Regions from separate parts of the Lysinibacillus sp. FSL P4-0201 genome, predicted to be linked through region 2. Evidence: a T-box and tRNA genes for the amino acid it is inferred to sense, from the RefSeq annotation. Region 2 holds a T-box; the other regions hold tRNA genes.
What was found. The T-box of region 2 lies ahead of ileS (isoleucine--tRNA ligase). A T-box ahead of a tRNA ligase gene usually reads a tRNA of that ligase, here a tRNA-Ile.
Positions count from the first base shown of each region.

Region 1: it has a tRNA-Ile gene. The T-box ahead of ileS (isoleucine--tRNA ligase) is inferred to sense a tRNA for this amino acid. The anticodon was not compared.
Region 3: it has a tRNA-Ile gene. The T-box ahead of ileS (isoleucine--tRNA ligase) is inferred to sense a tRNA for this amino acid. The anticodon was not compared.

Region 1 covers NZ_CP151995.1:274,259-284,778, reverse strand. Annotated here, with positions in the region: gene MKY76_RS01385 (MFS transporter) at 1-362, shown strand, start outside; gene MKY76_RS01380 (hypothetical protein) at 424-957, opposite strand; gene MKY76_RS01375 (nitric oxide synthase oxygenase) at 1,007-2,053, opposite strand; tRNA gene MKY76_RS01370 (tRNA-Glu) at 2,624-2,695, opposite strand; tRNA gene MKY76_RS01365 (tRNA-Asn) at 2,697-2,773, opposite strand; tRNA gene MKY76_RS01360 (tRNA-Ile) at 2,780-2,853, opposite strand; tRNA gene MKY76_RS01355 (tRNA-Gly) at 2,858-2,931, opposite strand; tRNA gene MKY76_RS01350 (tRNA-Phe) at 2,937-3,012, opposite strand; tRNA gene MKY76_RS01345 (tRNA-Ser) at 3,019-3,111, opposite strand; tRNA gene MKY76_RS01340 (tRNA-Ala) at 3,125-3,200, opposite strand; tRNA gene MKY76_RS01335 (tRNA-Pro) at 3,216-3,292, opposite strand; tRNA gene MKY76_RS01330 (tRNA-Arg) at 3,308-3,384, opposite strand; tRNA gene MKY76_RS01325 (tRNA-Lys) at 3,403-3,475, opposite strand; tRNA gene MKY76_RS01320 (tRNA-Gln) at 3,489-3,563, opposite strand; tRNA gene MKY76_RS01315 (tRNA-His) at 3,573-3,648, opposite strand; tRNA gene MKY76_RS01310 (tRNA-Trp) at 3,697-3,770, opposite strand; tRNA gene MKY76_RS01305 (tRNA-Tyr) at 3,775-3,858, opposite strand; tRNA gene MKY76_RS01300 (tRNA-Thr) at 3,866-3,941, opposite strand; tRNA gene MKY76_RS01295 (tRNA-Asp) at 3,950-4,025, opposite strand; tRNA gene MKY76_RS01290 (tRNA-Val) at 4,030-4,105, opposite strand; rRNA gene rrf (5S ribosomal RNA) at 4,117-4,232, opposite strand; rRNA gene MKY76_RS01280 (23S ribosomal RNA) at 4,303-7,230, opposite strand; rRNA gene MKY76_RS01275 (16S ribosomal RNA) at 7,413-8,964, opposite strand; gene MKY76_RS01270 (SLC13 family permease) at 9,353-10,520, opposite strand, start outside.
Region 2 covers NZ_CP151995.1:1,016,646-1,027,165, forward strand. Annotated here, with positions in the region: gene sigG (RNA polymerase sporulation sigma factor SigG) at 1-370, shown strand, start outside; gene MKY76_RS04835 (YlmC/YmxH family sporulation protein) at 502-744, shown strand; gene MKY76_RS04840 (YggS family pyridoxal phosphate-dependent enzyme) at 864-1,568, shown strand; gene MKY76_RS04845 (cell division protein SepF) at 1,552-2,049, shown strand; gene MKY76_RS04850 (YggT family protein) at 2,070-2,351, shown strand; gene MKY76_RS04855 (RNA-binding protein) at 2,522-3,310, shown strand; gene MKY76_RS04860 (DivIVA domain-containing protein) at 3,406-3,930, shown strand; T-box leader at 4,027-4,250, shown strand; gene ileS (isoleucine--tRNA ligase) at 4,363-7,131, shown strand; gene MKY76_RS04870 (AraC family transcriptional regulator) at 7,231-8,436, opposite strand; gene MKY76_RS04875 (hypothetical protein) at 8,639-8,974, shown strand; gene MKY76_RS04880 (cation acetate symporter) at 8,999-10,520, shown strand, end outside.
Region 3 covers NZ_CP151995.1:3,554,545-3,565,064, forward strand. Annotated here, with positions in the region: tRNA gene MKY76_RS17735 (tRNA-Asn) at 1-13, opposite strand, end outside; tRNA gene MKY76_RS17740 (tRNA-Ile) at 18-94, opposite strand; tRNA gene MKY76_RS17745 (tRNA-Gly) at 96-169, opposite strand; tRNA gene MKY76_RS17750 (tRNA-Phe) at 175-250, opposite strand; tRNA gene MKY76_RS17755 (tRNA-Asp) at 309-384, opposite strand; tRNA gene MKY76_RS17760 (tRNA-Met) at 388-462, opposite strand; tRNA gene MKY76_RS17765 (tRNA-Ser) at 516-608, opposite strand; tRNA gene MKY76_RS17770 (tRNA-Ile) at 624-700, opposite strand; tRNA gene MKY76_RS17775 (tRNA-Met) at 708-781, opposite strand; tRNA gene MKY76_RS17780 (tRNA-Ala) at 810-885, opposite strand; tRNA gene MKY76_RS17785 (tRNA-Pro) at 902-978, opposite strand; tRNA gene MKY76_RS17790 (tRNA-Arg) at 988-1,064, opposite strand; tRNA gene MKY76_RS17795 (tRNA-Leu) at 1,073-1,161, opposite strand; tRNA gene MKY76_RS17800 (tRNA-Gly) at 1,167-1,241, opposite strand; tRNA gene MKY76_RS17805 (tRNA-Leu) at 1,278-1,362, opposite strand; tRNA gene MKY76_RS17810 (tRNA-Lys) at 1,380-1,455, opposite strand; tRNA gene MKY76_RS17815 (tRNA-Thr) at 1,463-1,538, opposite strand; tRNA gene MKY76_RS17820 (tRNA-Val) at 1,542-1,617, opposite strand; rRNA gene rrf (5S ribosomal RNA) at 1,628-1,743, opposite strand; gene MKY76_RS17830 (cysteine desulfurase family protein) at 2,022-3,092, opposite strand; gene nadB (L-aspartate oxidase) at 3,193-4,755, shown strand; gene nadC (carboxylating nicotinate-nucleotide diphosphorylase) at 4,736-5,596, shown strand; gene nadA (quinolinate synthase NadA) at 5,583-6,686, shown strand; gene MKY76_RS17850 (VOC family protein) at 6,852-7,268, shown strand; tRNA gene MKY76_RS17855 (tRNA-Glu) at 7,328-7,399, opposite strand; tRNA gene MKY76_RS17860 (tRNA-Ser) at 7,402-7,492, opposite strand; tRNA gene MKY76_RS17865 (tRNA-Asn) at 7,503-7,579, opposite strand; tRNA gene MKY76_RS17870 (tRNA-Ile) at 7,584-7,660, opposite strand; tRNA gene MKY76_RS17875 (tRNA-Gly) at 7,662-7,735, opposite strand; tRNA gene MKY76_RS17880 (tRNA-Phe) at 7,741-7,816, opposite strand; tRNA gene MKY76_RS17885 (tRNA-Asp) at 7,875-7,950, opposite strand; tRNA gene MKY76_RS17890 (tRNA-Met) at 7,954-8,028, opposite strand; tRNA gene MKY76_RS17895 (tRNA-Ser) at 8,082-8,174, opposite strand; tRNA gene MKY76_RS17900 (tRNA-Ile) at 8,190-8,266, opposite strand; tRNA gene MKY76_RS17905 (tRNA-Met) at 8,274-8,347, opposite strand; tRNA gene MKY76_RS17910 (tRNA-Ala) at 8,376-8,451, opposite strand; tRNA gene MKY76_RS17915 (tRNA-Pro) at 8,468-8,544, opposite strand; tRNA gene MKY76_RS17920 (tRNA-Arg) at 8,554-8,630, opposite strand; tRNA gene MKY76_RS17925 (tRNA-Leu) at 8,639-8,727, opposite strand; tRNA gene MKY76_RS17930 (tRNA-Gly) at 8,733-8,807, opposite strand; tRNA gene MKY76_RS17935 (tRNA-Leu) at 8,844-8,928, opposite strand; tRNA gene MKY76_RS17940 (tRNA-Lys) at 8,946-9,021, opposite strand; tRNA gene MKY76_RS17945 (tRNA-Thr) at 9,029-9,104, opposite strand; tRNA gene MKY76_RS17950 (tRNA-Val) at 9,108-9,183, opposite strand; rRNA gene rrf (5S ribosomal RNA) at 9,194-9,309, opposite strand; rRNA gene MKY76_RS17960 (23S ribosomal RNA) at 9,473-10,520, opposite strand, start outside.

The sequences.
Region 1 (10,520 bases), 740 kb from region 2:
CTCAACGCCCACTTGTATTGATGTTTACATCCTTCTATTTAGTAGGCTTTGTTGGGGTTGTCATGGAATGGACAAGTCTTGGGGTACTGTGGATGGTTCTTCTAGGGTTAGCAGGTGGTTCTTCATTCGCCCTAGCAATGATGTTCTTCACTCTCCGGACTCGTACTGCATTTGAAGCAGCAGATTTATCAGGCTTTGCACAATCTTTGGGTTATTTATTTGCCGCAATCGGTCCTATTCTTTTTGGCTACTTGCATGATTTATTTGGTGGCTGGAATATTGCGGGATGGCTCTTTGTCGTTGTAGCAATGTTACTCTTCTTTTGCTCAATGAGAGCCTCTAAGGATGAGTATGTGCATTAAAATTAAATAAAGCAGGTGGATTAGATTCCTCCATCTGCTCTATTTCTATAGTGTTTAAACATTACTTAATTGTCGGATTGCGGAGTAATGTTAGCAATTCAGCAAGGCATTCTGATGCTTCATTATGACGAGCTGTTATAGTAGAAAAAATAGGAACAGCCTCTTGTAAAAGCATATAACTATAATAGTAATAGCCTACAAAAGCTTGCTCCTCATAGCCCTTTGGCGTTTCTTTCTCCCACTCCTGTTCATCATTATCCTCATTTTCTATCCACAAATAGTTGACGTCTAATAGCTCCTGCATATTTTTAACAGTATTGACTGGGTCGAGATAATCCTTGGTAATAGCATGTGCCACAGCTAAATATAACTGTACCTCTTGTAAGGAGACAGCCTCTAATTTTTTACGAGTAAGCTTTTTTAGCAGGACAAGCAAAACCCATGGTGTCACCTGCCACAGTGTTCCTTGATGTTCAATTAATTCAGCTAGCTGTGTGTATTGCTCCTGTTCTATCAGCTTAGGAATGGCTGTACCTCTACCATAAGGTGTCGTCAATTGTCTCCATGGGATATTGGGAATTTGCTGATCTAACATAGTAAGCCCTCTCTCATCAAAAGTATCGAAAGTAAACAATTCTTTTACACTAATAGCATGGTTTTTGATAAAAATAATTTGGTGTATGATAAATATTTACATAGGGTTTATGGAATATATGAGTTGTGGCAGGGGAAAGTGGTGGGATTAACCATGTCCAGTTGCCTGTAACTTCTCTTCCTGTTGATTTTTCTGCCTCCTCAAACAATTTAAACTGCTGAGCTGCTGTATGATGATCAACAATGCTCACACCATCTTCTTTAAATGAGTGAAGAACAGCAATATTAAGTTCTACTAAAGCACGATCACGCCAAAGAGACGCTTGTTTGGTTGTATCAAGATTAAAAATCTCTGCAATTGCAGGTAACATATTATAACGATCATGATCTGCTAAATTTCGTGCACCAATCTCTGTTCCCATATACCAGCCGTTAAATGGAGCTGCTTGAAAATCAATTCCAGCCATTTGAAAACGCATACTCGAAATAATAGGTACGGCATACCACTTCATTCCTAATTTCTCCATATCGATTGACTCTGGATGACGGATTGAGACCTCTACTATATTTTCTTCAGGAATTACAAACATTTGAGGAGCACGATTATCCACCTGTATAACGAGTGGTAATACATCAAAATCAGTTCCTTTACCTCTCCATCCTAACGACTCACACACTTTTGTAAATTTAATGGACTGTGAATCTCCAATAATGCCTGCATCTGTTTCATAGCCTGCATAACGAATTAGTTGATGATTCCAAATCCGTACTCTATCTGAAGCAAACACTGTTATAGTTGGACGAATTTTCCCATGATTTGTCGCATAATCAATATGTTCTAGTAATTTTTGAAAAATAGCCTTTTCATCTAAAACATCACGTGCATCTACCACATGCAGTGACTGCCAAAACAGACGTCCAATACACTTATTGCTATTTCGCCATGCCACCCGTGCGCCAAAAACTAGCTCCTCTGTTGTTGGGTGATATTCACCTGCATCCTTAACTGCCTGTAATCTATTCTTTAACCAAAGTTCTGATTCATTTTGTTCTGTCTGATATAGACTTAAAAATTGCTGTATCTCCTGTATATTCATATCGATTCCTCCACTTATCCTCATATTAGAGGAACAAAACAACAAGCACCATGAAAATAGTAATTGAAAAAACATACATATTTTATATATGAAATAGTTTGTTCATATTTACTCTATAGACTCTCTTTCGTAAGAGAATGTAAGGGAGAAAGATATTAATTATTATAAAAAGGCTACAGTAGTCATGTAGCCTTTTTCAGGGGGTTGTAGAACAAAGAAATCAATAGAATTTTTGTAAATGGTGAAAAAGCTATTCGTTCTGGGCTACTTACTTGCTGCTGGTGCTTCGCTTTCGCATAGAGCAGAACCAGTTTCACAAATTCTCTGGGCAGGATTTCGCCTGTATCGCTATACTAGAGAAGTCAAGCAGCCTTCACAAAAGTATTGACCATGGAAGTGTACGTGGTAAGTGAAACGGTTTATAGGAGCCCATAGTAAGATGCTAGGGGAATGAAATTCAGTCCCTCACCTTGCAAATAGATCTTTTTCTGCTATTGCATTATCTTTTATCGTTTAACGAACAGGAGAATAGAAAAAAGCATGTAACACACATCTGTGCTACATGCTTGATGACCCGTACGGGATTCGAACCCGTGTTACCGCCGTGAAAGGGCGGTGTCTTAACCACTTGACCAACGGGCCGTGGCTCCGAAGGCAGGACTCGAACCTGCGACAACCTGATTAACAGTCAGGTGCTACTACCAACTGAGCTACTTCGGAATAATATGGGCCTAAATGGACTCGAACCATCGACCTCACGCTTATCAGGCGTGCGCTCTAACCAGCTGAGCTATAGGCCCATTTTGGAGCGGGTGATGAGAATCGAACTCACGACATCAGCTTGGAAGGCTGAGGTTTTACCATTAAACTACACCCGCAATAATGGTGGGTCAGGACGGAATCGAACCGCCGACACTTAGAGCTTCAATCTAATGCTCTACCAACTGAGCTACTGACCCGAAAAATGGAGGAGGTAGAGGGATTCGAACCCCCGCGCGGTGTTACCCGCCTGTCGGTTTTCAAGACCGATCCCTTCAGCCAGACTTGGGTATACCTCCAAAAATATTACAATGGTGGAGCCTAGCGGGATCGAACCGCTGACCTCCTGCGTGCAAGGCAGGCGCTCTCCCAGCTGAGCTAAGGCCCCATTTATCATGAAAGATGGTCGGAATGACAGGATTCGAACCTACGACCCCTTGGTCCCAAACCAAGTGCTCTACCAAGCTGAGCTACATTCCGTAAACATGATTTTATTGGCGCGCCCGACAGGAGTCGAACCCATAACCTTCTGATCCGTAGTCAGACGCTCTATCCAATTGAGCTACGGGCGCATGTTAATTAAAAAATGATGAGCCATGAAGGACTCGAACCTTCGACCCTCTGATTAAAAGTCAGATGCTCTACCAACTGAGCTAATGGCTCGTGAAATTAAAAATGGCTGGGGTACTAGGATTCGAACCTAGGCATGACGGAATCAAAATCCGTTGCCTTACCGCCTGGCTATACCCCAATTTTAAAATGGGGCGACTGATGGGAATCGAACCCACGAATGTCGGAACCACAATCCGATGCGTTAACCACTTCGCCACAATCGCCACTATATAGATTATATTAGCTGTATTATGAACGAGTACCTCAATACCTGGCAGGGGCAGTAGGAATCGAACCCACACCAAAGGTTTTGGAGACCTCTATTCTACCGTTGAACTATGCCCCTAAAATGGTGGAGGGGGACGGATTCGAACCGCCGAACCCTAAGGAGCGGATTTACAGTCCGCCGCGTTTAGCCACTTCGCTACCCCTCCAAGGGAATGGTGCCGGCGATAGGAGTCGAACCCACGACCTACTGATTACAAGTCAGTTGCTCTACCAACTGAGCTACACCGGCAATAATAATGGCGGTCCCGACCGGGATCGAACCGGCGATCTCCTGCGTGACAGGCAGGCATGTTAACCGCTACACCACGGGACCAAAATGGTGGAGGATGACGGGCTCGAACCGCCGACCCCCTGCTTGTAAGGCAGGTGCTCTCCCAGCTGAGCTAATCCTCCACAAAAAATAAGCGAAGCGACGTCCTACTCTCACAGGGGGAAGCCCCCAACTACCATCGGCGCTAAAGAGCTTAACTTCCGTGTTCGGTATGGGAACGGGTGTGACCTCTTTGCCATCATCACTAGACTTTGTATTTAATTGAAAGATTTGCTCTTTCAAAACTGGATAAACGATACATTGAATGTTTCAAACTTTTTTGGTTAAGTCCTCGATCGATTAGTATTCGTCAGCTCCATGTGTCACCACACTTCCACCTCGAACCTATCTACCTCATCGTCTTTGAGGGATCTTACTTACTTGCGTAATGGGAAATCTCATCTTGAGGGGGGCTTCATGCTTAGATGCTTTCAGCACTTATCCCGTCCACACATAGCTACCCAGCGATGCCTTTGGCAAGACAACTGGTACACCAGCGGTGTGTCCATCCCGGTCCTCTCGTACTAAGGACAGCTCCTCTCAAATTTCCTACGCCCACGACGGATAGGGACCGAACTGTCTCACGACGTTCTGAACCCAGCTCGCGTACCGCTTTAATGGGCGAACAGCCCAACCCTTGGGACCGACTACAGCCCCAGGATGCGATGAGCCGACATCGAGGTGCCAAACCTCCCCGTCGATGTGGACTCTTGGGGGAGATAAGCCTGTTATCCCCGGGGTAGCTTTTATCCGTTGAGCGATGGCCCTTCCATGCGGAACCACCGGATCACTAAGCCCGTCTTTCGACCCTGCTCGACTTGTAGGTCTCGCAGTCAAGCTCCCTTGTGCCTTTACACTCTACGAATGATTTCCAACCATTCTGAGGGAACCTTTGGGCGCCTCCGTTACCTTTTAGGAGGCGACCGCCCCAGTCAAACTGTCCGCCTGACACTGTCTCCTGCCCCGCTAAGGGGCATGGGTTAGAATTTCAATACAACCAGGGTAGTATCCCACCGACGCCTCCTTCGAAGCTGGCGCTCCGAGATCTCTGGCTCCTACCTATCCTGTACAAGTTGTACCAAAATTCAATATCAGGCTACAGTAAAGCTCCACGGGGTCTTTCCGTCCTGTCGCGGGTAACCTGCATCTTCACAGGTACTATAATTTCACCGAGTCTCTCGTTGAGACAGTGCCCAGATCGTTACGCCTTTCGTGCGGGTCGGAACTTACCCGACAAGGAATTTCGCTACCTTAGGACCGTTATAGTTACGGCCGCCGTTTACTGGGGCTTCAATTCGCAGCTTCGCTTGCGCTAACCACTCCTCTTAACCTTCCAGCACCGGGCAGGCGTCAGCCCCTATACGTCACCTTACGGTTTTGCAGAGACCTGTGTTTTTGCTAAACAGTCGCCTGGGCCTATTCACTGCGGCTCTCATGCGCTTGCACGCTCAAGAGCACCCCTTCTCCCGAAGTTACGGGGTCATTTTGCCGAGTTCCTTAACGAGAGTTCTCTCGCACACCTTAGGATTCTCTCCTCGACTACCTGTGTCGGTTTGCGGTACGGGCACCTCTCACCTCGATAGAGGCTTTTCTTGGCAGTGTGAAATCAGGAACTTCGTCCATACGGACTCGCCATCACAGCTCAACGTTACAGTGTGCGGATTTGCCTACACACACGCCTTACTGCTTGGACGCGCACAACCAACGGCGCGCTTACCCTATCCTACTGCGTCCCCCCATTTCTCAAACGGTGAGGAGGTGGTACAGGAATATCAACCTGTTGTCCATCGCCTACGCCTATCGGCCTCGGCTTAGGTCCCGACTAACCCTGAGCGGACGAGCCTTCCTCAGGAAACCTTAGTCATACGGTGGACGGGATTCTCACCCGTCTTTCGCTACTCATACCGGCATTCTCACTTCTAAGCGCTCCACCAGTCCTTCCGATCTGACTTCAACGCACTTAGAACGCTCTCCTACCACTGACATCGTAGATGTCAATCCACAGCTTCGGTGAATCGTTTAGCCCCGATACATTTTCGGCGCAGCGTCACTCGACCAGTGAGCTATTACGCACTCTTTAAATGATGGCTGCTTCTAAGCCAACATCCTGGTTGTCTGTGCAACGCCACATCCTTTTCCACTTAACGATTACTTTGGGACCTTAGCTGGTGGTCTGGGCTGTTTCCCTTTTGACTACGGATCTTATCACTCGCAGTCTGACTCCCGTGTATAAATATCTGGCATTCGGAGTTTGTCTGAATTCGGTAAACCGGGATGGCCCCCTAGTCCAAACAGTGCTCTACCTCCAGTATTCTCATCACGAGGCTAGCCCTAAAGCTATTTCGGAGAGAACCAGCTATCTCCAAGTTCGATTGGAATTTCTCCGCTACCCACACCTCATCCCCGCACTTTTCAACGTGCGTGGGTTCGGGCCTCCAGTAAGTGTTACCTCACCTTCACCCTGGACATGGGTAGATCACCTGGTTTCGGGTCTACGACCACGTACTATTTCGCCCTATTCAGACTCGCTTTCGCTGCGGCTCCGCCTTCTAAAGCTTAACCTTGCACGTAATCGTAACTCGCCGGTTCATTCTACAAAAGGCACGCTATCACCCATTAACGGGCTCTAACTACTTGTAGGCACACGGTTTCAGGATCTCTTTCACTCCCCTTCCGGGGTGCTTTTCACCTTTCCCTCACGGTACTGGTTCACTATCGGTCACTAGGTAGTATTTAGCCTTGGGAGATGGTCCTCCCGGATTCCGACGGAATTTCACGTGTTCCGCCGTACTCAGGATCCACTCAGGAGAGAACGAACTTTCGACTACAGGGCTTTTACCTGCTCTGGCGGACCTTTCCAAGTCGCTTCATCTAACTCGCTCTTTTGTAACTCCGTATAGAGTGTCCTACAACCCCAAGAGGCAAGCCTCTTGGTTTGGGCTCTTCCCGTTTCGCTCGCCGCTACTCAGGGAATCGATTTTTCTTTCTCTTCCTCCAGGTACTTAGATGTTTCAGTTCCCTGGGTCTGCCTTCAAGACGCTATGTATTCACGTCAAGATACTACGCGATTAAACGTAGTGGGTTCCCCCATTCGGAAATCTCCGGATCAAAGCTCACTTACAGCTCCCCGAAGCATATCGGTGTTAGTGCCGTCCTTCTTCGGCTCCTAGTGCCAAGGCATTCGCCGTGCGCCCTTAATAACTTAACCAAGTTATTAAGCCTATAAAAAAACTTAAAAAATAAATGTGTTTGTTACAATTTCAATGTCGTTTTATCCAGTTTTCAAAGAACAAGTTTTGAAGTGTTTCATTCAGATAGAATGAACCTTCAAAACTGAACGCAAAACGTAATCTTACAAACCCAAGGTTTGTATTCCGAAATAATCCTTAGAAAGGAGGTGATCCAGCCGCACCTTCCGATACGGCTACCTTGTTACGACTTCACCCCAATCATCTATCCCACCTTCGGCGGCTGGCTCCAAAAGGTTACCTCACCGACTTCGGGTGTTACAAACTCTCGTGGTGTGACGGGCGGTGTGTACAAGGCCCGGGAACGTATTCACCGCGGCATGCTGATCCGCGATTACTAGCGATTCCGGCTTCATGTAGGCGAGTTGCAGCCTACAATCCGAACTGAGAACGACTTTATCGGATTAGCTCCCTCTCGCGAGTTGGCAACCGTTTGTATCGTCCATTGTAGCACGTGTGTAGCCCAGGTCATAAGGGGCATGATGATTTGACGTCATCCCCACCTTCCTCCGGTTTGTCACCGGCAGTCACCTTAGAGTGCCCAACTAAATGATGGCAACTAAGATCAAGGGTTGCGCTCGTTGCGGGACTTAACCCAACATCTCACGACACGAGCTGACGACAACCATGCACCACCTGTCACCGTTGCCCCCGAAGGGGAAACTATATCTCTACAGTGGTCAACGGGATGTCAAGACCTGGTAAGGTTCTTCGCGTTGCTTCGAATTAAACCACATGCTCCACCGCTTGTGCGGGCCCCCGTCAATTCCTTTGAGTTTCAGTCTTGCGACCGTACTCCCCAGGCGGAGTGCTTAATGCGTTAGCTGCAGCACTAAGGGGCGGAAACCCCCTAACACTTAGCACTCATCGTTTACGGCGTGGACTACCAGGGTATCTAATCCTGTTTGCTCCCCACGCTTTCGCGCCTCAGCGTCAGTTACAGACCAGAAAGTCGCCTTCGCCACTGGTGTTCCTCCAAATCTCTACGCATTTCACCGCTACACTTGGAATTCCACTTTCCTCTTCTGCACTCAAGTCCCCCAGTTTCCAATGACCCTCCACGGTTGAGCCGTGGGCTTTCACATCAGACTTAAAGGACCGCCTGCGCGCGCTTTACGCCCAATAATTCCGGACAACGCTTGCCACCTACGTATTACCGCGGCTGCTGGCACGTAGTTAGCCGTGGCTTTCTAATAAGGTACCGTCAAGGTACAGCCAGTTACTACTGTACTTGTTCTTCCCTTACAACAGAGTTTTACGATCCGAAAACCTTCTTCACTCACGCGGCGTTGCTCCATCAGGCTTTCGCCCATTGTGGAAGATTCCCTACTGCTGCCTCCCGTAGGAGTCTGGGCCGTGTCTCAGTCCCAGTGTGGCCGATCACCCTCTCAGGTCGGCTACGCATCGTCGCCTTGGTGAGCCGTTACCTCACCAACTAGCTAATGCGCCGCGGGCCCATCCTATAGCGACAGCCGAAACCGTCTTTCAGTCTTTCACCATGAAGCAAAAGAGATTATTCGGTATTAGCCCCGGTTTCCCGGAGTTATCCCAAACTATAGGGTAGGTTGCCCACGTGTTACTCACCCGTCCGCCGCTAACGTCAAAGGAGCAAGCTCCTTTTCTGTTCGCTCGACTTGCATGTATTAGGCACGCCGCCAGCGTTCGTCCTGAGCCAGGATCAAACTCTCCATAAAAGAAATTTGATTAGCTCAAATTTTGCTGGCATCATGTTTGATGTCCAAAATTTTTGTTTTGTTCACTAGCAAAACTAGCTACTTAAAACTTTATTGATTACGTTTTGCTTGTTCAGTTTTCAAGGTTCATGTTTTGCTTTATTTTAGCGTGTCACCCTGGCGACTTGTATAATACTACACCCTTATTTTTAAAAGGTCAACACTTTTTAATAAAAAACTTTATTATTTTTATTACCAGAGTAAAACTTCCTATATTAATAACTATAAAATCTATTCACAAGCTAGTTCAATATTAGACCATGAACTAGAAAATAATTTTATCATAATTTCCTACAAAAAAATAATAGATCTTTTAAAAAACAAAAAACTCGGTAAAGAAACCGAGTTTTTAAAATGGGAAAAAGAACGGGATGGCTATCATCATCACAATAAACATAACAAGCTGTAACGGAACCCCTATTCTTACGAAATCCATAAATTTATAGCCCCCCGCCGTCATTACCAGTGCATTCGTAGGGGAAGCAATTGGCGTAGCAAATGCCATACTTGCTGCAACTGCGACTGCAATCATAAATGTTGTGGGACTAACCTCCATTGCAATGGCTGCACTCATTGCAATGGGTGCAAACAATACAGCAGTTGCCGTATTACTAATAAATTGACCGAAAATAGCTGTCAAAATATAAACTCCTATGAGTACACCGTATGGTCCGAAACCACCTAAAGCATTAATAATACCATCAGATAAAATGGTCATGCCCCCTGTTTTTTCTAACGCTGTCGCCATTGGTAACATGGCAGCCACTAACACAATACTTTCAAAATTCATATTGCTATAGGCATCTTCCATGTTTCTCAAGCAGCCTGTTAAAATCATAAGTACAGCACCAATCATCACAGAAATGACAGCAGGGAAAACTTCAAATGCCATCAAAATAATCATGAATAACATAATAATCCCCGCAATTCCAGCTTTGCCTGTAGCTGCTGCCACACTTGCGTGTTCTTTCGGCTGTCCTACAACCACGACATCTTGCGTTTCTCTTGCTAACAAAAGAATTTCATCCCATGCTCCCTGTACTAATATTGCGTCCCCAAATTTTAATTTGTGAGACACCATATCCTGAAGCTTGTAACCACCCTTACGATTAATACCAATGATATTTAGATTGTATTTTTCCCGGAACCCAAGGGAACTAACCGTTTCATTGATAAAGCTCGAATTTGGGGTAAGCAATACCTCTGCAATACCCAGATGCTTCGATACTAATTCATCGGCTTCTCCTTCAACTAATCCTTGCATCTCAAGATGATAATCCTCAACAAAACGCCGAATATCCTCTATTTCTCCTTGAACATATAACTCATCCTTGGCATGAATGACACTAGTTGGTCCTGCCATTTCTTGATAAGTCATCGGTAGTAAATTAATGCCCTCCTGTGATTTCCGATGAATTTTCATCATACAAAGCATATACTTAGCTGGTAGTTTTAATTCCGCTAACGATGTTTCAATAATAGGTGACTCCTCAGGAACGGAGATTTTAAATAGACGA
Region 2 (10,520 bases):
TTTGCGAGAACCAACGATTGAAGAAATTGCCGAGATGATTGACATGAAAAAGGAAGACGTTTTATTTGCTTTAGATGCCATTCAAGATCCAGTTTCATTACAGGAACCCATTTATTCAGATGGCGGAGATGCTGTTTATATGATGGACCAATTACGTGATGATGATGTATCAGAAGATCAATGGGTTGCCTATGTGTCGGTAAAGGAAAGCTTGCAAAAGCTAGATGAACGTCAGCAAATGATCGTTGCCAAACGATTTTATTATGGAGAGACCCAAACTGAGATTGCCAAAGAACTTGGGATTTCTCAAGCACAAATTTCACGTCTTGAAAAAAATGCAATTGAAACAATGCAAAAAGATTACAAATAAAAAAATGCGCATCGTATAATTCGGTGCGCATTTTATCTTCATTCAATGAACAAATGATACATAAATATAAAGTAACAGCAAAGTTTGATGGTAGTAGAAATGTTTATACGAAAGTAAACAATAGAGGAGGTATGTCATTGCGTTTTTCGATGTTACAACAAAAAGAAGTCATTGAAGCAGGAAATGGACGATTTATAGGCTTTGTCATAGATGCTGAAGTATCAAAAGAAACAGGCTATGTGACAGCATTTTTGATTGCAGAGCCTCGCAAATATCTTGGTTTTTTTAAAGGTGAAGAGTCTGTGAGAAAAGTGTATATGAAGGATGTGCTTGTTGTTGGTAAGGATGTCATTTTAGTCAAAGCCCTTTCCTAAGACATAGGCACATTAAAATTGTGAGAATTGTATGCTGACATAGGTCAGGCTATTCATTGATAAATCAAGCATTGCTTGTTACAATAAAGGAAACTATTGTTGTAAAGTTGGGAAAAACAGTGACAAAAATCTTAACAAATTTAAACAAACTAAATGATTTAATAACAGCAGCAGAAAAAAAAGGGAATCGTGAGGGCGAAAAAGTCCAAATAATTGCCGTGACGAAGGAAGTTTCTGTTGAAAGAACACAAGAAGCAATTGAAGCAGGGCTCACTCATTTAGGAGAAAACAGACCAGAGGGCTTACATCGTAAAATTACTGAGATACATGCTGATGTTCATTGGCATTACATTGGGTCGCTTCAAACACGTAAAGTAAAACAAGTGATTAACAGCATTGATTATTTACACTCCTTAGATCGTTTGAGTTTGGCAGAAGAAATTGAAAAAAGAGCCGAACAACCTGTTAAATGTTTTGTACAAGTAAATATTTCTGGTGAAGAATCAAAACATGGTTTAACTATCGAAGAAGTTTTGCCTTTTGTAGAAGCATTAAAAGGTTTTACTAAGATTCAAGTTGTAGGTTTAATGACTATGGCACCAAACACTGAAAACGAAGCAATTATTCGCTCTGTTTTCAAGCAATTAAAACAATGTCAACAGCAAATAGCCGAGCAAGGATTCGCACACGCACCTTGTACCGAGTTATCAATGGGCATGTCTAATGACTTTGAAATTGCGGTAGAGGAAGGGGCTACTTTTGTTCGAGTCGGAACGGCTCTTGTTGGAAATGAAAGAGGGGAACAGGATGAGCATGAAAAATAAGATTAAAAACTTCTTTTACCTTGAAGAAGAATTAGAAGAAGAAATCACGCAAGCTCCTATTCAGCAACAACAACCCATACAACAACAGCAACCGATTCATTCAGTTAAGCCAAAAAAAATGATGAAAGAACGCAAAGCACCTATTCATGAAATCATGCCACAAAGCACAGCAACTCCTAATAACATTGTCAGTTTGCAGGCAGCTATGAGTTCTAAGGGAGCAAAAGTTGTTTTAATAGAACCGAGAGTTTATGCAGAAGCACAAGATATCGCAGAGCATTTAAAAAATAAACGTGCAACAATTGTCAATTTGCAACGCATCGAAAGAGAACAAGGTAAACGCATTATTGATTTTTTAAGTGGCACAGTCTATGCTCTTGCTGGAGATATTCAACGTATCGGTAAAGATATCTTCCTTTGTACGCCAGATAATGTAGAAGTGACTGGTGAAATTACAAACTTTATTTTAGACGATAATTAATAGCGAGGATTGTAGTTTATATGACTTTTTTTATTATACTTGGTTATGTATCATTAGCATTTAAGATTTACTCATTCATGCTAATTGCATATATCTTAATGTCTTGGGTGCCTGCCGCTCAAAATTCAGCAATTGGTCGCATGCTTGAAAAAGTTTGTGAGCCATATTTAGGGATTTTTAGGAAATTCATTCCGCCTCTTGGTATGATTGATATTTCGCCAATTGTGGCCATCTTTATGCTGAATTTTATAGAAAGAGGGCTTTATATAGTCATTCAGAAAATATATTTTATGTTCGCTTAGAAGTAAATCCTCACGTTTTGGTGGGGATTTTTTATTTATTTTAATTTTCTATGCTACTAAAGCGACTAATAAAAAATTTTAAAACAATGACGTCCAAACGTCATTAATTGGGAATACTAAGTTTCCAACTAACAAAGCAAAATGGAACTAGTGAAAGAGGAGACAACAAGATGGAACACTTAATCCAGCATTTTCGAAAAGATGAACAGCCCTTTATTGAACAGGTAATAAGCTGGCAGCGTGAGGTTGAAGATCGTTATGCGCCTAAGCTGACAGATTTTCTTGATCCAAGACAACGTTTTATTGTGACATCGATTATCGGGCAAAATGATACCCTAAAAACTGCATGCACAGGTTTATTTGAAGAGGCGGAGAGGCAGCGTATGCTTATTTTTCCTACTTACTATGAAGCAATAGAAGAAGACTTTCAGTTAGTGGCCTTTACGATTCAATATCCAGTGAAATTTGTCCAATTACGACATCCTGATGTTTTAGGTGCGTTGCTTTCATTAGGTTTAAACCGTGGGAAATTTGGTGATATTCGTGTAAATGATCAGCAGGTGCAATTCGTTGTAGCTCAAGAGGTAGCAGAATATGTTCGGTTACATTTAACAGGTATTGGTAAAGTTAAGGTGCATATTGAGTCTTTAAAAGAAGCGGATTCCCTTATTGTAAATGAGGAAGAATGGTTGGAGGAATCTTATACAGTATCTTCCATGCGCTTAGATGTAATTATTGCGACTGTATTAAATGTATCACGCCAAAAAGCTCAAGCTTTAATTACTGGGAAAAAAGTTCGTGTAAATTGGACAGAAAGAGATACAGTTGCTTTTGAATTACAAGAGGGAGATATTTTATCGATACGTGGAAGTGGTCGGGTGAAAATTATTATGACTGAAGGCCGAACAAAAAAAGATAAAATCCGTCTTCAAGTCGGTCGATTGGCCCAAAAAAGCTGAAAGTGAAGTAAATTTCATTAATTTTTACTGCTAAGTTGTCGGAACAATTGTATAATAGGAATTACGAATGTACATGTAAAGGAGAGAAGGATTGTATGCCATTATCACCTATTGATATACATAATAAGGAGTTTACAAAAGCCTTCAGAGGTTATGCTGAAGATGAAGTAAATGAATTTTTAGATCAGATTATTAAAGACTATGAAATTCTGCTTCGTGAAAAAAAAGAGGTTGATAAGCAATTAGAGATGGCTTTAGAACAAGCGAGACATTTCAACACCTTAGAAGAAACTTTGCAGAAGTCTATTGTCGTTGCACAAGAAGCGGCTGATGAAGTGAGAAGAAATTCTCAAAAAGAGGCAAAGCTCATTGTAAAAGAAGCTGAAAAAAATGCTGATCGAATTGTCAATGAAGCTTTGACGAAGGCTCGTAAGGTGACGATTGAAATTGATGAGCTTAAAAAGCAATCTAAGGTATTTCGTAATCGTTTCAAGATGCTTGTAGAAGCACAGCTGGATTTACTTAATGCAGATGACTGGGATCATTTGCTGCAATATGATATCGATTTAACAGAAATTCAAGCATCTGTTGAAGAAGCACAGGATTCTGAGGATATTTAACTTTTCTTTTTAATTGCTGTAATTGACAAATGAAACTTGACGCGATTGTTTGAATTTCATATACTTTGTAATAGTAATTATTTTGAATAGATATGCATAAAAGCAGAGACGAAGACAGTATTTGTTAGGCGTTGTTAAGCGATTTGGGGACAGTGAGAGCCCAAACATACAACTAGCATTGAACATCACTTCTGAGCTAAATAACTGAAAAAAGTAGGTTATTTCGTGATGCACGACGTTAAACGTGCTTTTAAGAGGTAGTGCAAATTTTTGTACTACAATTAGGGTGGTACCGCGAGTAGAAGCTTCTCGTCCCTTAGTGGGATTGAGGGCTTTTTTTGTTTGTTTCCGAATCGTTTTAGATAATTTTGCCAATAACTGTCTTATGAGAAAAATGTCTACCTGTTTGTGTAAAATAAAGGAGGAATTTTAATGGTTGAATACAAAGATACTTTATTAATGCCAAAAACAGATTTCCCAATGCGTGGAAATTTACCGGCAAATGAGCCAAAAATGCAAGAAAAATGGAATGGCATGGATATTAACAAATTACAGATGGAGCGTACGGAAGGTCGACCAGAATTTGTTCTACATGATGGTCCTCCCTATGCAAATGGTGATATCCATATAGGCCATGCTCTAAATAAAGTATTGAAGGATATGATTACACGTCATCGCTCCATGACTGGCTACCATGTCAATTATATTCCAGGTTGGGATACACATGGTTTACCAATTGAGCAAGCATTGACTAACAAAGGTGTAAAACGTAAAGAAATGTCAGTAGCAGCATTCCGCCAACTTTGTGAAGAGTATGCTTATGAGCAAATTGACAATCAACGTGCCCAATTCCGCCGTCTAGGCATTCGAGGTGATTGGGAAAATCCATATATTACATTAAAGCCTGAGTTTGAAGCTCGTCAAATTGAAGTATTCGGTAAAATGGCGGAAAAAGGTTATATCTATAAAGGGTTAAAGCCGGTTTATTGGTCTCCTTCTTCTGAATCTGCTTTGGCGGAAGCTGAAATTGAATATAAGGACATCAAATCTCCATCCATTTATGTAAGCTTTGCAATTAAGGATGCGAAGGGTGTTGTTCCAGCAGATGCTAAATTTATCATTTGGACAACAACACCATGGACATTACCAGCAAACTTAGGGATTTCTTTGAATCCTGAATTTATCTATGTAGTAGTTGCAGTGGCTAATAAAAAATTCATCATTGCCAAAGAGTTATTAGAGTCAGTGGCAACTACGCTTGGATGGGTAGACTATGAGGTTGTACAAGAAGTAAAAGGAGAGGCATTAGATCGTATTGTAGCACAACATCCATTCTACGATCGTGAATCGCTTATTATGGTAGGTGAACACGTAACTGCTGAAGCGGGTACAGGTTGTGTTCATACAGCCCCAGGGCATGGTGAAGACGATTATCATATTGGTAAACAGTATGGTTTAGGTATTCTTAGCCCTCTTGATAATAGTGGCTGCTATACAGATGAAGCACCTGGCTTTGAAGGCGTGTTTTATAATGATGCGAATAAACTCGTCACAGAAAAACTAAAAGAAGTAGGAGCGTTAGAAAAGCTTGATTTCTTTACGCACTCCTATCCACATGACTGGCGTACGAAAAAGCCTGTTATTTATCGTGCGACACCACAATGGTTTGCATCTGTTGAAGCATTCCGTGGGGAGTTATTAGAGGCTGTAAAAGCAACAGCATTTACACCAGCTTGGGGAGAAACTCGTCTTTATAATATGATTCGTGATCGTGGAGACTGGGTAATTTCACGTCAACGTGCGTGGGGTGTGCCGATTCCGATTTTCTATGCTGAAAATGGTGAACCTATTATTACACCTGAAACAATTAGTCATGTCTCAGCATTATTCCGTGAGAATGGATCAAATATTTGGTTCCAAAAAACAGCAAAAGAGTTATTACCAGAAGGCTTTACACATCCAGGTAGCCCGAACGGCGAATTTACCAAAGAAAATGATATTATGGATGTATGGTTTGATTCAGGTTCATCACACCAAGGTGTACTAGTAGAACGTGGTATGAAATATCCAGCTGATCTCTATTTAGAGGGCTCTGACCAACATCGTGGTTGGTTTAATTCCTCTCTTATTACATCTGTAGCTATTAACGGCTATGCACCATACAAAGGACTTTTAACACATGGTTTTGTACTTGATGGTGAAGGACGTAAAATGAGTAAATCTTTAGGGAATGTGATTATTCCGCAAAAAGTAATGGATCAGTATGGAGCAGACATACTTCGTTTATGGGTTGCTTCTGTTGACTATACAGCAGATGTCCGCATCTCTATGGATATGTTAAAGCAAGTATCTGAAGTGTATCGTAAAATTCGTAATACTTTCCGTTTCTTACACGGCAATATTGCTGATTTCGATCCTACGAAAGATCGTGTAAGTTATGCTGAGCTTCGTGAAATGGATCAATATGTGTATATGCGCTTACAGGATGTCTTAAAAACTGTGCGTGCTGCCTATGATCGTTATGATTTTGCTGCTGTCTATCATGTAGTCAATAATTTCGTTGCTGTAGAGTTATCTTCATTCTATCTTGATATTGCCAAAGACGTAGTCTATATCGAGGGTCATGACAATAAGGATCGTCGTGCGATGCAAACAGTTATTTATGATACATTGATGACATTAGTAAAAATCATGACACCAATTATCCCACATACAACAGATGAAATGTGGTCTTATCTACATGCTCAAGGTATTGTAGAAGAAGTTTCTGTTCAATTAACAGATTTCCCAGAGGTAGATGTTCAAGCGAATTTTGACAGCCTACGTACAAAATGGGAAAAAATTATTGATGTACGCGATGATATTTTAAAAGCATTAGAGGAAGCACGTAATGCGAAAACAATTGGTAAATCACTTGAAGCAAAAGTCACTGTCTACGCGAAAGAAGATGTTGTCGCATTATTGAACGATGCCAACATTGACTTTGCACAACTTTCCATCGTTTCAGCTTTTGAGGTAGCTGCTATCGAGGAGGCACCTGCTGAAGCTTTAACACTTGAGCATGTTTCCATTGTTGTTGAGAAGGCTACTGGTGAGAAATGTGAGCGTTGCTGGTCAATTTCTGAAACAGTTGGTTCAAATGAAGCACAGCCTACAGTATGTGCTCGCTGTGCAGAAGTTGTAGAAAAGTATTACGTTTAATCTATAAATAACAAGAATCTGCATTTTAATGTAGAGGATGTGCAAGTCTCCTTGTTGGAGGCTTGCTTTTTTCATGGAAGTTTTGCAGATTCTTTTCCATTATTTAAATAAAATTTCTGTCGTATTGCGATAGTCTGTTGGAGAGATCCCTACATATTTTTTAAAAGTTAAACTATAGTAATTTGGTGTATTGAAGCCACAGGAGGAGGAGATTTTTTCTATGGTGTAGTCGTACTTGCGTAAAAAAGGTAAGGTTTTGATAATGCGTGTATAAGCAACATAGTCAACAAAATTGCGACCTGTTTCTTTTTTAAATAGTCTACTAAAATGAGTTGGGCTAAAGTTAATATATTTTGCAACATCACGAATGGTCAGTTGTTCGTCGTAATGCTCTTCAATATACTGAATAGCTTTTTGCAGCTGCTCATGCTTTGTTAAATCTTCGTAATATCGGATGTGTATATTATGGATAGGTGGTTTTCTACGTGCTTTTCTAGCCTGGCTATAGGATTCCTTCACTTGCATAGCATCCTGAAATACACCTCCAACCCCCATAAAAAGATGAATAGAACAATCCCTTTTTAGGGTCTCGATAACCTCTAATAAACAGGCTTCACCCTCAGTCCAATGTTTGAAAGAGTTGTAGTCAGTAGGAATTCGCATGAGAAGTAATAAATAGCGTTCAAAATGTAAAAAGGATAATGAGGCCTTCTCAGCAAAGTGCTGACGAAAAACAGTTGTAATACTACTACTTGCATCGTGTGGGACAGCTTTCTTATTAGCCCCATCAATATAGCCTTGAATTAAAAATACAATATTAGGTATACAGTTTGTCGATAAAAATGAAGCAGATTGTATTATTTCTTGTTCATTGTCAATTTCTCCACGGATCAGGCGTTTTAAAAATGCTTCCCTAAATGGAGAGGTATGTTGTTGGGATACTTGTTGTGATAGCTCAAGCATTGTAAGTGTACTCGCCTTTTTTTCCTGATAGGACGTATACAGCTTTTTTACAATTCGTAAAAATTTTGATTTTTGTAATGGTTTTATGAGAAGTGCAGGTAAAGCTAATTCAATTGCTATACCAGTCGAGTAGGTAAGGTGTTCTGTAACAAACGGGACAATAATACTATTAGGATAATTTCTTTTTAATCGATTAATCTTTACCCAATCAAATAACCGATTGACTTCATAGACAATAATGACCTCATCTTCTGGCTTTGGCACTTTACATTCCTCTAAAGCGTTTGGTAAAACCTCTTTTAACCATTCACTCATTTGCTGCTTGTCAAATGAGCTTTCCATATACCATACCACCTTTAAAATGCTACCAGCCCCCTACGAATAAAAAGATAAAAATATTTTAACTTAAAATAGCAATTTTTTGTACTAATACAGCAATATTTTATATCTATATTGAAGTTGAAATAGAATAGAATAATTGTAGTGAATAATAATTTGAAATTTCAGACAATTATTCACTTACCAAAAAAGGGGGAGTTGGCTTATGGCGGAAGTAGGCAGTCATGATTATGACTATGTAGAAGCAGGAACAATTGATGTGAAAGATCTACCACCTTTAGATGCAACAACAAACAAAATTATGAAAGATGAATTTACAACAGGTTTAGGTTTATCGATATTTTACTTTATTTTGATTTTTAGTATCCCTGTTATGAATTGGTTTGCGCCAGCATTTGCGTTTAAGAAGATCTGGGGTGGTATGACAGTCACATGGTTTGTGACAACGATTGTAATGATGGCTATGGCATTTATTATTGCATATGTTCACACAGCCATGTACGAGAAACGTCTAAAGCAATATGATATAGCAAATAAGTAGTTGGAACAAAGGGGGAAATGTTGAATGATGGAAGCTCTATTAGAACCAAAGATGTTAATGACCATTGCTTTAATGGGAACAATTGTATACATTACGTATTTAACAAAAAGAAATGCAACAGCTTCGGATTTCTTTGTAGGTGGCCGAAGCTTCGGATGGTTTACAAATGGGTCTGCCATTGGTGGGGATTACTTAAGTGCAGCAACATTTCTGGGTATCGCAGGGTTAACATTTCAACTTGGATATGATGGTGCTTATTATGCTTTTTGCTTCTCCATTGGGTTAACATTATTAGCGATTTTTGTGGCAGGTCCTTTAAGACGTTTTGGTGCATTTACCGTTGCAGATTTTTTAGGCTATCGTTTTCATAGTAGACGAGCACGGCTTGTAGCTGTGGCAGTGGTGTTAGCTATTTCAGGCTTTTATGCAGCTCCCCAATTATTAGGTGCTGCACAGATTTTAAGTATGTTTTTCGGTACTTCTTATGAATTCGGCATTATATTTACTTGTGTTGTTATGATTTTTTATGTAGGTATTGGTGGTATGAAAGGAACAACCATCAACCAAGCATTAGAGTTGTGGATTCGTCTTGGTGCGTTTATTGTGATGTTAATTGCAGCAGTTTATGGCGGTTTACATTATGATAAAATTTTAGCAGCCATCCATTCATTTAGCGGTCCAATTACAGGCACTTCACCGTATGCCTTAGATGGCAATGATATCAATTTTGATGGTGCTGCTTGGACAGGCACGGGCTTTTATTTCCCCACGTTCTGGCAAACAATTAGTATGACGATAGGATTAGCGCTAGGAACAATTGGTCTTCCTCATATTTTATTGCGCTTTTATACAAACCCAAGTGCTAAAGCAGCCCGTAAATCTGCACTCATGGCCATTGGAATTGCAAGCGCATTCTTCTTGTTAGCTGTTTATTTAGGTGTTGTAGGTCGATCTATTTTCATTTCTGGGACAGCTAGTGAGGAAGTCATGCGTGATTTAGTGCTGGGTGGGAATAATATGGTCATTCCTACTACAGCCCTTGCACTAGGTGGCAAATGGCTACTTGGATTAGTTATAGCAGGAGCATTTGCAGCTATTTTCTCCAATCTTTCAGGATTGTTTATTACAAGCTCAGGTGCACTAGCTCATGATTTATATGCCAATATCATGAAAAAGGATATTACACAAAAACAACGAGTTATTGCTGGGAAAGTGGCTATTGTATTATTAGGTATTTTATATGGAGCATTGGGTTTACTTGTAAAGGATGCATCTATTGGCCATTTAGTGGCGCTCGCTTTTACTGTCGCTGCAAGTACATTTACCCCAATATTCATTTTAGGTATTTGGTGGAGAGGCATGACAGAAAAAGGAGCCATTGCAGGATTATTAATAGGACTTGGCGTGTCTATGTGGATGATCTTTTTACCAGGAACGTTACCAAGCTTCTTGCAGTTTAAAATTCCAGGTATTGTGACAGTACCTGTGGGCTTCTTATCTGTTATCATCGTGTCATTAATAGATCGCAAAGTTCCTGCTGATGTTA
Region 3 (10,520 bases), 2.1 Mb from region 2:
GAGCTACTTCGGAATAATGGTGGGCCTAAATGGACTCGAACCATCGACCTCACGCTTATCAGGCGTGCGCTCTAACCAGCTGAGCTATAGGCCCTTGGAGCGGGTGATGGGAATCGAACCCACGACATCAGCTTGGAAGGCTGAGGTTTTACCATTAAACTACACCCGCATAAATGGTGGGTCAGGACGGAATCGAACCGCCGACACTTAGAGCTTCAATCTAATGCTCTACCAACTGAGCTACTGACCCATTTCGTCCATGCTAAGCTTGCTCACTTTTTTGCTTCTCATGACTTTTATTTTAAAAATGGCGGTCCCGACCGGGATCGAACCGGCGATCTCCTGCGTGACAGGCAGGCATGTTAACCGCTACACCACGGGACCTTTTGGTTGCGGGGGCCGGATTTGAACCAACGACCTTCGGGTTATGAGCCCGACGAGCTACCACTGCTCCACCCCGCGATAATTTTATGTTGTTTCGAGTTTTTAAAGCACCATTTATAAAAATTTAAAACTGGAGGAGGTAGAGGGATTCGAACCCCCGCGCGGTGTTACCCGCCTGTCGGTTTTCAAGACCGATCCCTTCAGCCAGACTTGGGTATACCTCCGTTACAATATATAAATGGTGGACCTTGCAGGACTCGAACCTGCGACCGGACGGTTATGAGCCGTCTGCTCTAACCAACTGAGCTAAAGGTCCTTTAAGATGGCGGCAGAGGGGATCGAACCCCCGACCTTACGGGTATGAACCGTACGCTCTAGCCAGCTGAGCTACGCCGCCAGGATCTTTATACTGGTTAATTTACTTATGGTGGAGCCTAGCGGGATCGAACCGCTGACCTCCTGCGTGCAAGGCAGGCGCTCTCCCAGCTGAGCTAAGGCCCCATAATCTTTTTGGAAATGGTCGGGAAGACAGGATTCGAACCTGCGACCCCTTGGTCCCAAACCAAGTGCTCTACCAAGCTGAGCTACTTCCCGTTGTTCTTTTGGCGCGCCCGACAGGAGTCGAACCCATAACCTTCTGATCCGTAGTCAGACGCTCTATCCAATTGAGCTACGGGCGCATTTAAAATGGTGCCGAGGACCGGAATCGAACCGGTACGGTAGTCACCTACCGCAGGATTTTAAGTCCTGTGCGTCTGCCAGTTCCGCCACCCCGGCACATTTGGAGCGGAAGACGAGGTTCGAACTCGCGACCCCCACCTTGGCAAGGTGGTGTTCTACCACTGAACTACTTCCGCATGTGCATAAGCTTTTTTATCTGGCAATGAAAATAATGGTGCGGGTGAAGGGAGTCGAACCCCCACGCCTTGCGGCGCTAGATCCTAAGTCTAGTGCGTCTGCCAATTCCGCCACACCCGCTTATTATTATTTATAAATGGTGAGCCATGAAGGACTCGAACCTTCGACCCTCTGATTAAAAGTCAGATGCTCTACCAACTGAGCTAATGGCTCGAAAAAATGGTGCCGGCTATAGGAATCGAACCCACGACCTACTGATTACAAGTCAGTTGCTCTACCTGCTGAGCTAAACCGGCATATGGTGGAGGATGACGGGCTCGAACCGCCGACCCTCTGCTTGTAAGGCAGATGCTCTCCCAGCTGAGCTAATCCTCCTGGGTATTATGCCTAGCGACGTCCTACTCTCACAGGGGGAAGCCCCCAACTACCATCGGCGCTAAAGAGCTTAACTTCCGTGTTCGGTATGGGAACGGGTGTGACCTCTTTGCCATCATCACTAGACTTTGTTATGTATCTTGTTTTGAAGTTGTTTACCTGTCCTTCAAGACAAGAATTATTGTATAACGTTTTCTAACATTGTGCAATACTTTTTTATAAAAAAAAGAAATTATTACTTTTTAAAGATATTTTTGTTAAGTAAGAGAAAATATTGCCCTGCAAAATATTATAGCAATTGTTGGTTCAAAAGAAAACAATTATTTTATTTGGCCGATATTATTAACTTATAATCTATTTCACTACAAGTGAAGAATATAGATAATCCTTCACTCGTCTTTTCGTTAAATATTTGAAAGCTCTATTTTTAATTTTACAATATCCTCAAGTGTAGTGGAAGGACCAAAAGATATTCTAAAAAATTGGCGTGCCGCTTCCAAAGAGAACCCCATTGATAGAATAGCCTTTGTTCCCGATTCACTATGAATATCACATGCACTTCCTGTAGAGATACAGATTCCCGCCTCATTTAACTTTAAAAGAACATATTGCCCCTCTACTTTTTCCATCATTACCCCACAAATATTAGGTAGTTGCTGTTTACACTCAACGAGCTGACATTTTTCAGGTAAATTATTTTCAAAATAATTTCTTAGCGTTTCATAATGTTGCAATTCATATTGATAGTTTTCAATTGCCGCGGCAAAGGCCACGATTGCAGGAGTATCTAATGTCCCCCCTCTAAGACCCCTCTCATGTGTCAAACCTGGTGTTAATGCAGGTACTCTGATTGCAGGGTTCAGATATATAGCACCACAGCCCTTTGGTCCGCCTATTTTATGAGCCGAGATGGTAATCGCATCTACCCCTTTTGGTATAGCTAGTTTGCCAAATGATTGTACACAATCAACATGACAGAATATATTTGATTTTCTTGCCATCTTTACGATTTTCTCTACAGGCTGGATTGAACCAATTTCAGAATTGACATGTTGAATGGTAATCAAAGCAGTCTCTTCCCGGATTGCTTGTTGCAATTGCCCCAGATCAACACAACCATCCTTCTGCAAAGGTAATTTTGTTACAGTAAAGCCCTTTTTCTCAAGTGTATTCAAAGCCGCATGCACTGACGTATGCTCAGCTTGAGATGAAATAATGTGTTTTCCTTTTTTTGAGGCTAGCGCTAACGACAAGATGGCTATGAGATTTCCTTCTGTTCCACTACCCGTAAAAATTACGCCATCACTAGTTACACCTAGGGCTTGGGCTACAACCTCCCTTGATTGCTGGACAAAATAAAAAGCTTGTCCGCCTAAATCATGCAAACTCGCACTATTTCCATAATACCGTTGTGCCACCTCTACATATGCCTCAAGAGATTCCCTCATCATAGGTGATGTTGCAGCATAATCCATATAAATCATCGTCTTCTTCCTCTCTTGTTCATCAGGTCTTGTTTTCTTTTATATTTTATGTAAAGATAAGTGTCAAGACAACTGTAAAGAAGGTATAACGATGGATGTAAAGACAGACGTCCTTATAATTGGTAGTGGTATTGCTGCACTTCAGGCTGCTTTAGTGCTTGAAAAACATTTTCAAATACAAATTGTTACAAAATCATCTATATATATGAGTAGTTCTTATCGTGCACAAGGTGGGATTGCTGCTGTTACCAGTGAGGAGGATCATATTCAACATCATATTGCTGATACATTGAAAGCTGGAGAGTATCATCATGAGAAAAGGCATGTTAAAACACTTATAAAAAATGGCACTGAGATTATGCAAAACTATCTAAAGGATGGCCTCCCTGTTGATCGGCAGGTCGATGGAAAACCTGCTCTAGGACTTGAAGGAGCACATAGTCATCATCGTATTCTACATGCAGGTGGTGATCGTACTGGTCAGATTTTCATAGATTACTTGCTTCATAAACTTTCGCCCAAAACAAAGATCAATTGCTATGAAATGGCTTATGAGCTTTTACGGAATACAGATGGTGACTGTGTAGGAGTACTAACTAAAGGAGAAAAAGGTACAAAACGTTATTTGGCTCATCATGTTATTTTAGCGACAGGTGGCGCAGGTGCCCTTTATTCAAGTACATCTAATTTTCCAACTAATACAGGGGATGGGATCGCATTAGCATTTCGAGCAGGCGCTGCCATTAGTGATATGGAATTTATGCAATTTCACCCGAGTCTTCTGTGGTGTAAAAATGAAGCAAAGGGATTAGTTTCTGAAGCTGTCAGAGGGGCTGGTGGTATTTTTGTTAATGCCCAGCATCAGCCCATTATGACAGGTTTACATGCTCAACTTGACCTAGCACCAAGACATATTACTGCACTTGCCCTATTTACAAAACGTGCAGCGGGTGAAGAAACGTTTATTGATATCACTAACATTCAAGACTTTGAAGCAAAGTTTCCAACAATTGCTCAGCTGTGCCATGTTCATCACGTTCATTTACAAGATGGTCTAATCCCCGTGGCTCCAGGAAGTCATTTCTTGATGGGTGGTGTTATTGCTGATGACAAAGGAAGAACTACTATACCGAACTTATATGCAGTCGGTGAGGTTGCCTGTACAGGCGTACATGGTGCGAATCGTTTAGCAAGTAACTCCCTATTGGAAGGTATTACATTTGGTCAAAAAATGGCGCAGTTCATTATTCAAAAAGGGTGTCATCAAAAAAACTTTTTACTGGAAAAGCATCAATGTCCTGATAAAATGCCACCTTTATTTAGCAAACCCCAATTACAGCAACACATGATGCGGTTCCTAGGTATTGTTAGAAATATTGATGACTTGCAACATTTTGTAAAGCAACTACCCTCCTTGCAATCACTTATTCAAGTTAATTTAAAGGGTCTAGAACTAGCTGAGTTGGAATTATTTATGATGCATGTAGTCGCCACATTAATGGCACATGCAGCAATTACGCGAACGGAAACAAGAGGAGCTCATATTCGGAAGGATAAATCCGAAATGAAATCACAATGGGCAAGTCGATGGATTATTTTTTCGCAAGGACAAATGAAAGTGAGGAACTCATTGTATGAATATCATCAAACTTGAGGAAATGCTCAAGCAATTTTTTAATGAGGATTTAGGAGATGGAGATTTATCGAGTGAATTTATCTTTTCAGCCGAACAACAGGGAGCTTTTTCTTTTTACGCGAAAGAAAGCGGAATTTTTTGTGGGGCTAACATTATTGAGCATGGCTTTCTCTTACTCGATCGATCAATCGAAGTCAACCTTCATACAAAAGATGGAGAGATGGTGAAGTCAGGTGATGTACTCGCTGTGATTAAAGGTCCCTTACAAAAATTATTAATCGGTGAGCGTGTCATTTTAAATCTTATTCAACGTATGTCTGCTATTGCAACGGCTGCCCATCTTGCCGTTCAAGAAACAGTAGGTACTCACGCAAAAATATGTGATACGCGTAAAACACTACCAGGACTGCGTATGCTAGATAAATATGCTGTTAGAATTGGTGGTGCTTTTAATCATCGAAATGGCCTGTATGACGCAATTATGCTAAAGGACAATCATATTGCCTTTGCTGGTAGCATTACAAAGGCAGTTCAGACCGCTAGAGCGAAAGTCGGTCATACCGTAAAAATTGAAGTTGAAATTGAAACAAAAGAACAATTAGAAGAAGCTATCAACGCAGGAGCAGATATTATTATGTTTGATAACCGTAGCCCAGAAGAAATCCGTGCATGGCTTCCCATTGTTCCTCCCACTATTGCGACTGAAGCATCTGGGGGCATCACACTTGAAAATTTAAAGGCTTATGCCCAAACGGGTATTCAATGGATTTCACTTGGCTCCTTAACACATTCAGTTAAAGCTTTTGATATTAGTGCACTCGTTCAAATGAAAGGAGATCATTCCCTTGTCCATCACTAGTTTATTACAACAGACGACATTACTCCCAGAGCATTATCGGGCACTATCTGTAAAGGAAATGGAATCTCGTATTTTATCAATAAAGAAAAAATTAGGTCCTAAATTATTTATTCCTGGCCACCATTATCAAAAAGATGAAGTCATTCAATTTGCAGATGCAACTGGGGATTCTTTACAGTTAGCTCAATTATCCGCAGCAAATAAGGAAGCTGAACACATCGTATTTTGCGGTGTACATTTTATGGCAGAGACTGCTGATATGCTGACAACGAAACAGCAACATGTCTATTTACCAGATATGCGCGCTGGATGTTCAATGGCTGATATGGCTGATATTTATCAAACTGAACAAGCATGGCCAATTCTTCAAGAACTCTTTGGTGATACGATTATTCCTCTAACCTATGTTAACTCAACTGCGGCTATTAAAGCCTTTACTGGAAGACATGGTGGTGCTTGTGTCACTTCATCGAATGCAAAGGAACTTGTTCAATGGGCTTTTACCCAAAAACAGCGTATCTTCTTTTTACCTGACCAACATTTAGGAAGAAATACTGCCTATGATTTAGGTATACCTCTTGAAAATATGGCTGTTTGGAATCCGCATAAGAACTTGCTCGAAACAAAAGAGCCACTTGAAAATATCCAGGTTATTCTTTGGAAGGGTCACTGCTCTGTGCACGAAGGTTTTACTGTTCAACATACAGAGGTTATTCGCAAAGAACACCCGACTATGAGGATAATTGTTCACCCTGAGTGCAGCCGTGAAGTGGTTGCAGCGGCTGATGATGCAGGCTCCACAAAATACATTATTGATACAATCAATCGAGCTCCAAGCGGATCTGCATGGGCAATTGGAACAGAAATGAACCTTGTCAATCGCATTATTAAGCAGCATCCTGATAAACATATTGTCTCCTTAAACGAAAACTTTTGTCCTTGTTTAACAATGAATCGAATTGACCTTCCACATTTGTTATGGAGCTTAGAAAGTATTGAGCAAGGTCAACCTCATAACCGTATACAAGTAGATGAATATACTACCTCTGAAGCACTTAGTTCACTTGAAAGAATGCTAGCCAGAGGATAAATAGTTAAAACTTTTTAAACAGAAAGGTTGAAGATATAACCTTTCTGTTTTTGTTGACATAACACCTACTTCTAATAGTGCTAATGGCTTCCATTTGCGCCCCGCATTGCTATAATTGACACGACTTTATGCTCCATGATACTGTCAATTTGGAGGTGATACTAAATGGCTTTTCAATCGAAAAATATCTTTATCAATTTACCAGTAAAAGATCTAAACAAATCTATCAGTTTTTTTAAGGAATTAGGTTTTGAGTTCAATCAACAATTCAGTGATGAAACAACAGCCTCAATGATTATTAGCGAAAATATCTTCGTATTAATAATGGTTGAAGAACGATTTAAAGGATTTAGTAAGAAAGAAGTTACAGATACTACTACTTCTGCAGAAGCAATCTTATGTCTCTCTGCTGAAAACCGAGAACAAGTAGATCAATTAGTGAATAAGGCACTTGCCTCTGGTGGTAAACCTTATAGTGAACCACAAGATCACGGATTTATGTATGGTTGGGGTTTTCAAGATGTAGATGGGCATATCTGGGAAGTAGTTTATATGGATGAAAATGCATTGAATCAAGAGTAAATTTTGTATCTATGAATATCAAAAAACAGTAGATGCAATTGCATCTACTGTTTCTAGTATGACCCGTACGGGATTCGAACCCGTGTTACCGCCGTGAAAGGGCGGTGTCTTAACCACTTGACCAACGGGCCCATGGCGGAGAAGGAGGGATTTGAACCCTCGCGCCGGTTACCCGACCTACACCCTTAGCAGGGGCGCCTCTTCAGCCTCTTGAGTACTTCCCCAAAATAAAAATGGCTCCGAAGGCAGGACTCGAACCTGCGACAACCTGATTAACAGTCAGGTGCTACTACCAACTGAGCTACTTCGGAATAATGGTGGGCCTAAATGGACTCGAACCATCGACCTCACGCTTATCAGGCGTGCGCTCTAACCAGCTGAGCTATAGGCCCTTGGAGCGGGTGATGGGAATCGAACCCACGACATCAGCTTGGAAGGCTGAGGTTTTACCATTAAACTACACCCGCATAAATGGTGGGTCAGGACGGAATCGAACCGCCGACACTTAGAGCTTCAATCTAATGCTCTACCAACTGAGCTACTGACCCATTTCGTCCATGCTAAGCTTGCTCACTTTTTTGCTTCTCATGACTTTTATTTTAAAAATGGCGGTCCCGACCGGGATCGAACCGGCGATCTCCTGCGTGACAGGCAGGCATGTTAACCGCTACACCACGGGACCTTTTGGTTGCGGGGGCCGGATTTGAACCAACGACCTTCGGGTTATGAGCCCGACGAGCTACCACTGCTCCACCCCGCGATAATTTTATGTTGTTTCGAGTTTTTAAAGCACCATTTATAAAAATTTAAAACTGGAGGAGGTAGAGGGATTCGAACCCCCGCGCGGTGTTACCCGCCTGTCGGTTTTCAAGACCGATCCCTTCAGCCAGACTTGGGTATACCTCCGTTACAATATATAAATGGTGGACCTTGCAGGACTCGAACCTGCGACCGGACGGTTATGAGCCGTCTGCTCTAACCAACTGAGCTAAAGGTCCTTTAAGATGGCGGCAGAGGGGATCGAACCCCCGACCTTACGGGTATGAACCGTACGCTCTAGCCAGCTGAGCTACGCCGCCAGGATCTTTATACTGGTTAATTTACTTATGGTGGAGCCTAGCGGGATCGAACCGCTGACCTCCTGCGTGCAAGGCAGGCGCTCTCCCAGCTGAGCTAAGGCCCCATAATCTTTTTGGAAATGGTCGGGAAGACAGGATTCGAACCTGCGACCCCTTGGTCCCAAACCAAGTGCTCTACCAAGCTGAGCTACTTCCCGTTGTTCTTTTGGCGCGCCCGACAGGAGTCGAACCCATAACCTTCTGATCCGTAGTCAGACGCTCTATCCAATTGAGCTACGGGCGCATTTAAAATGGTGCCGAGGACCGGAATCGAACCGGTACGGTAGTCACCTACCGCAGGATTTTAAGTCCTGTGCGTCTGCCAGTTCCGCCACCCCGGCACATTTGGAGCGGAAGACGAGGTTCGAACTCGCGACCCCCACCTTGGCAAGGTGGTGTTCTACCACTGAACTACTTCCGCATGTGCATAAGCTTTTTTATCTGGCAATGAAAATAATGGTGCGGGTGAAGGGAGTCGAACCCCCACGCCTTGCGGCGCTAGATCCTAAGTCTAGTGCGTCTGCCAATTCCGCCACACCCGCTTATTATTATTTATAAATGGTGAGCCATGAAGGACTCGAACCTTCGACCCTCTGATTAAAAGTCAGATGCTCTACCAACTGAGCTAATGGCTCGAAAAAATGGTGCCGGCTATAGGAATCGAACCCACGACCTACTGATTACAAGTCAGTTGCTCTACCTGCTGAGCTAAACCGGCATATGGTGGAGGATGACGGGCTCGAACCGCCGACCCTCTGCTTGTAAGGCAGATGCTCTCCCAGCTGAGCTAATCCTCCTGGGTATTATGCCTAGCGACGTCCTACTCTCACAGGGGGAAGCCCCCAACTACCATCGGCGCTAAAGAGCTTAACTTCCGTGTTCGGTATGGGAACGGGTGTGACCTCTTTGCCATCATCACTAGACTTGCACATGGATGTGCTGGCTTCTGCATTACAATAAGGACATTGCATTCTTAGCAGAAGTTCCTATATGTTAAGCTTCAACATTCACTATGTATAAAAGCTCTCATGAAAGAGTTGTTCTTTCAAAACTGGATAAACGGCGCATTGAATGTTTCAAACTTTTTTGGTTAAGTCCTCGATCGATTAGTATTCGTCAGCTCCATGTGTCACCACACTTCCACCTCGAACCTATCTACCTCATCGTCTTTGAGGGATCTTACTTACTTGCGTAATGGGAAATCTCATCTTGAGGGGGGCTTCATGCTTAGATGCTTTCAGCACTTATCCCGTCCACACATAGCTACCCAGCGATGCCTTTGGCAAGACAACTGGTACACCAGCGGTGTGTCCATCCCGGTCCTCTCGTACTAAGGACAGCTCCTCTCAAATTTCCTACGCCCACGACGGATAGGGACCGAACTGTCTCACGACGTTCTGAACCCAGCTCGCGTACCGCTTTAATGGGCGAACAGCCCAACCCTTGGGACCGACTACAGCCCCAGGATGCGATGAGCCGACATCGAGGTGCCAAACCTCCCCGTCGATGTGGACTCTTGGGGGAGATAAGCCTGTTATCCCCGGGGTAGCTTTTATCCGTTGAGCGATGGCCCTTCCATGCGGAACCACCGGATCACTAAGCCCGTCTTTCGACCCTGCTCGACTTGTAGGTCTCGCAGTCAAGCTCCCTTGTGCCTTTACACTCTACGAATGATTTCCAACCATTCTGAGGGAACCTTTGGGCGCCTCCGTTACCTTTTAGGAGGCGACCGCCCCAGTCAAACTGTCCGCCTGACACTGTCTCCTGCCCCGCTAAGGGGCATGGGTTAGAATTTCAATACAACCAGGGTAGTATCCCACCGACGCCTCCTTCGAAGCTGGCGCTCCGAGATCTCTGGCTCCTACCTATCCTGTACAAGTTGTACCAAAATTCAATATCAGGCTACAGTAAAGCTCCACGGGGTCTTTCCGTCCTGTCGCGGGTAACCTGCATCTTCACAGGTACTATAATTTCACCGAGTCTCTCGTTGAGACAGTGCCCAGATCGTTACGCCTTTCGTGCGGGTCGGAACTTACCCGACAAGGAATTTCGCTACCTTAGGACCGTTATAGTTACGGCCGCCGTTTACTGGGGCTTCAATTCGCAGCTTCGCTTGCGCTAACCACTCCTCTTA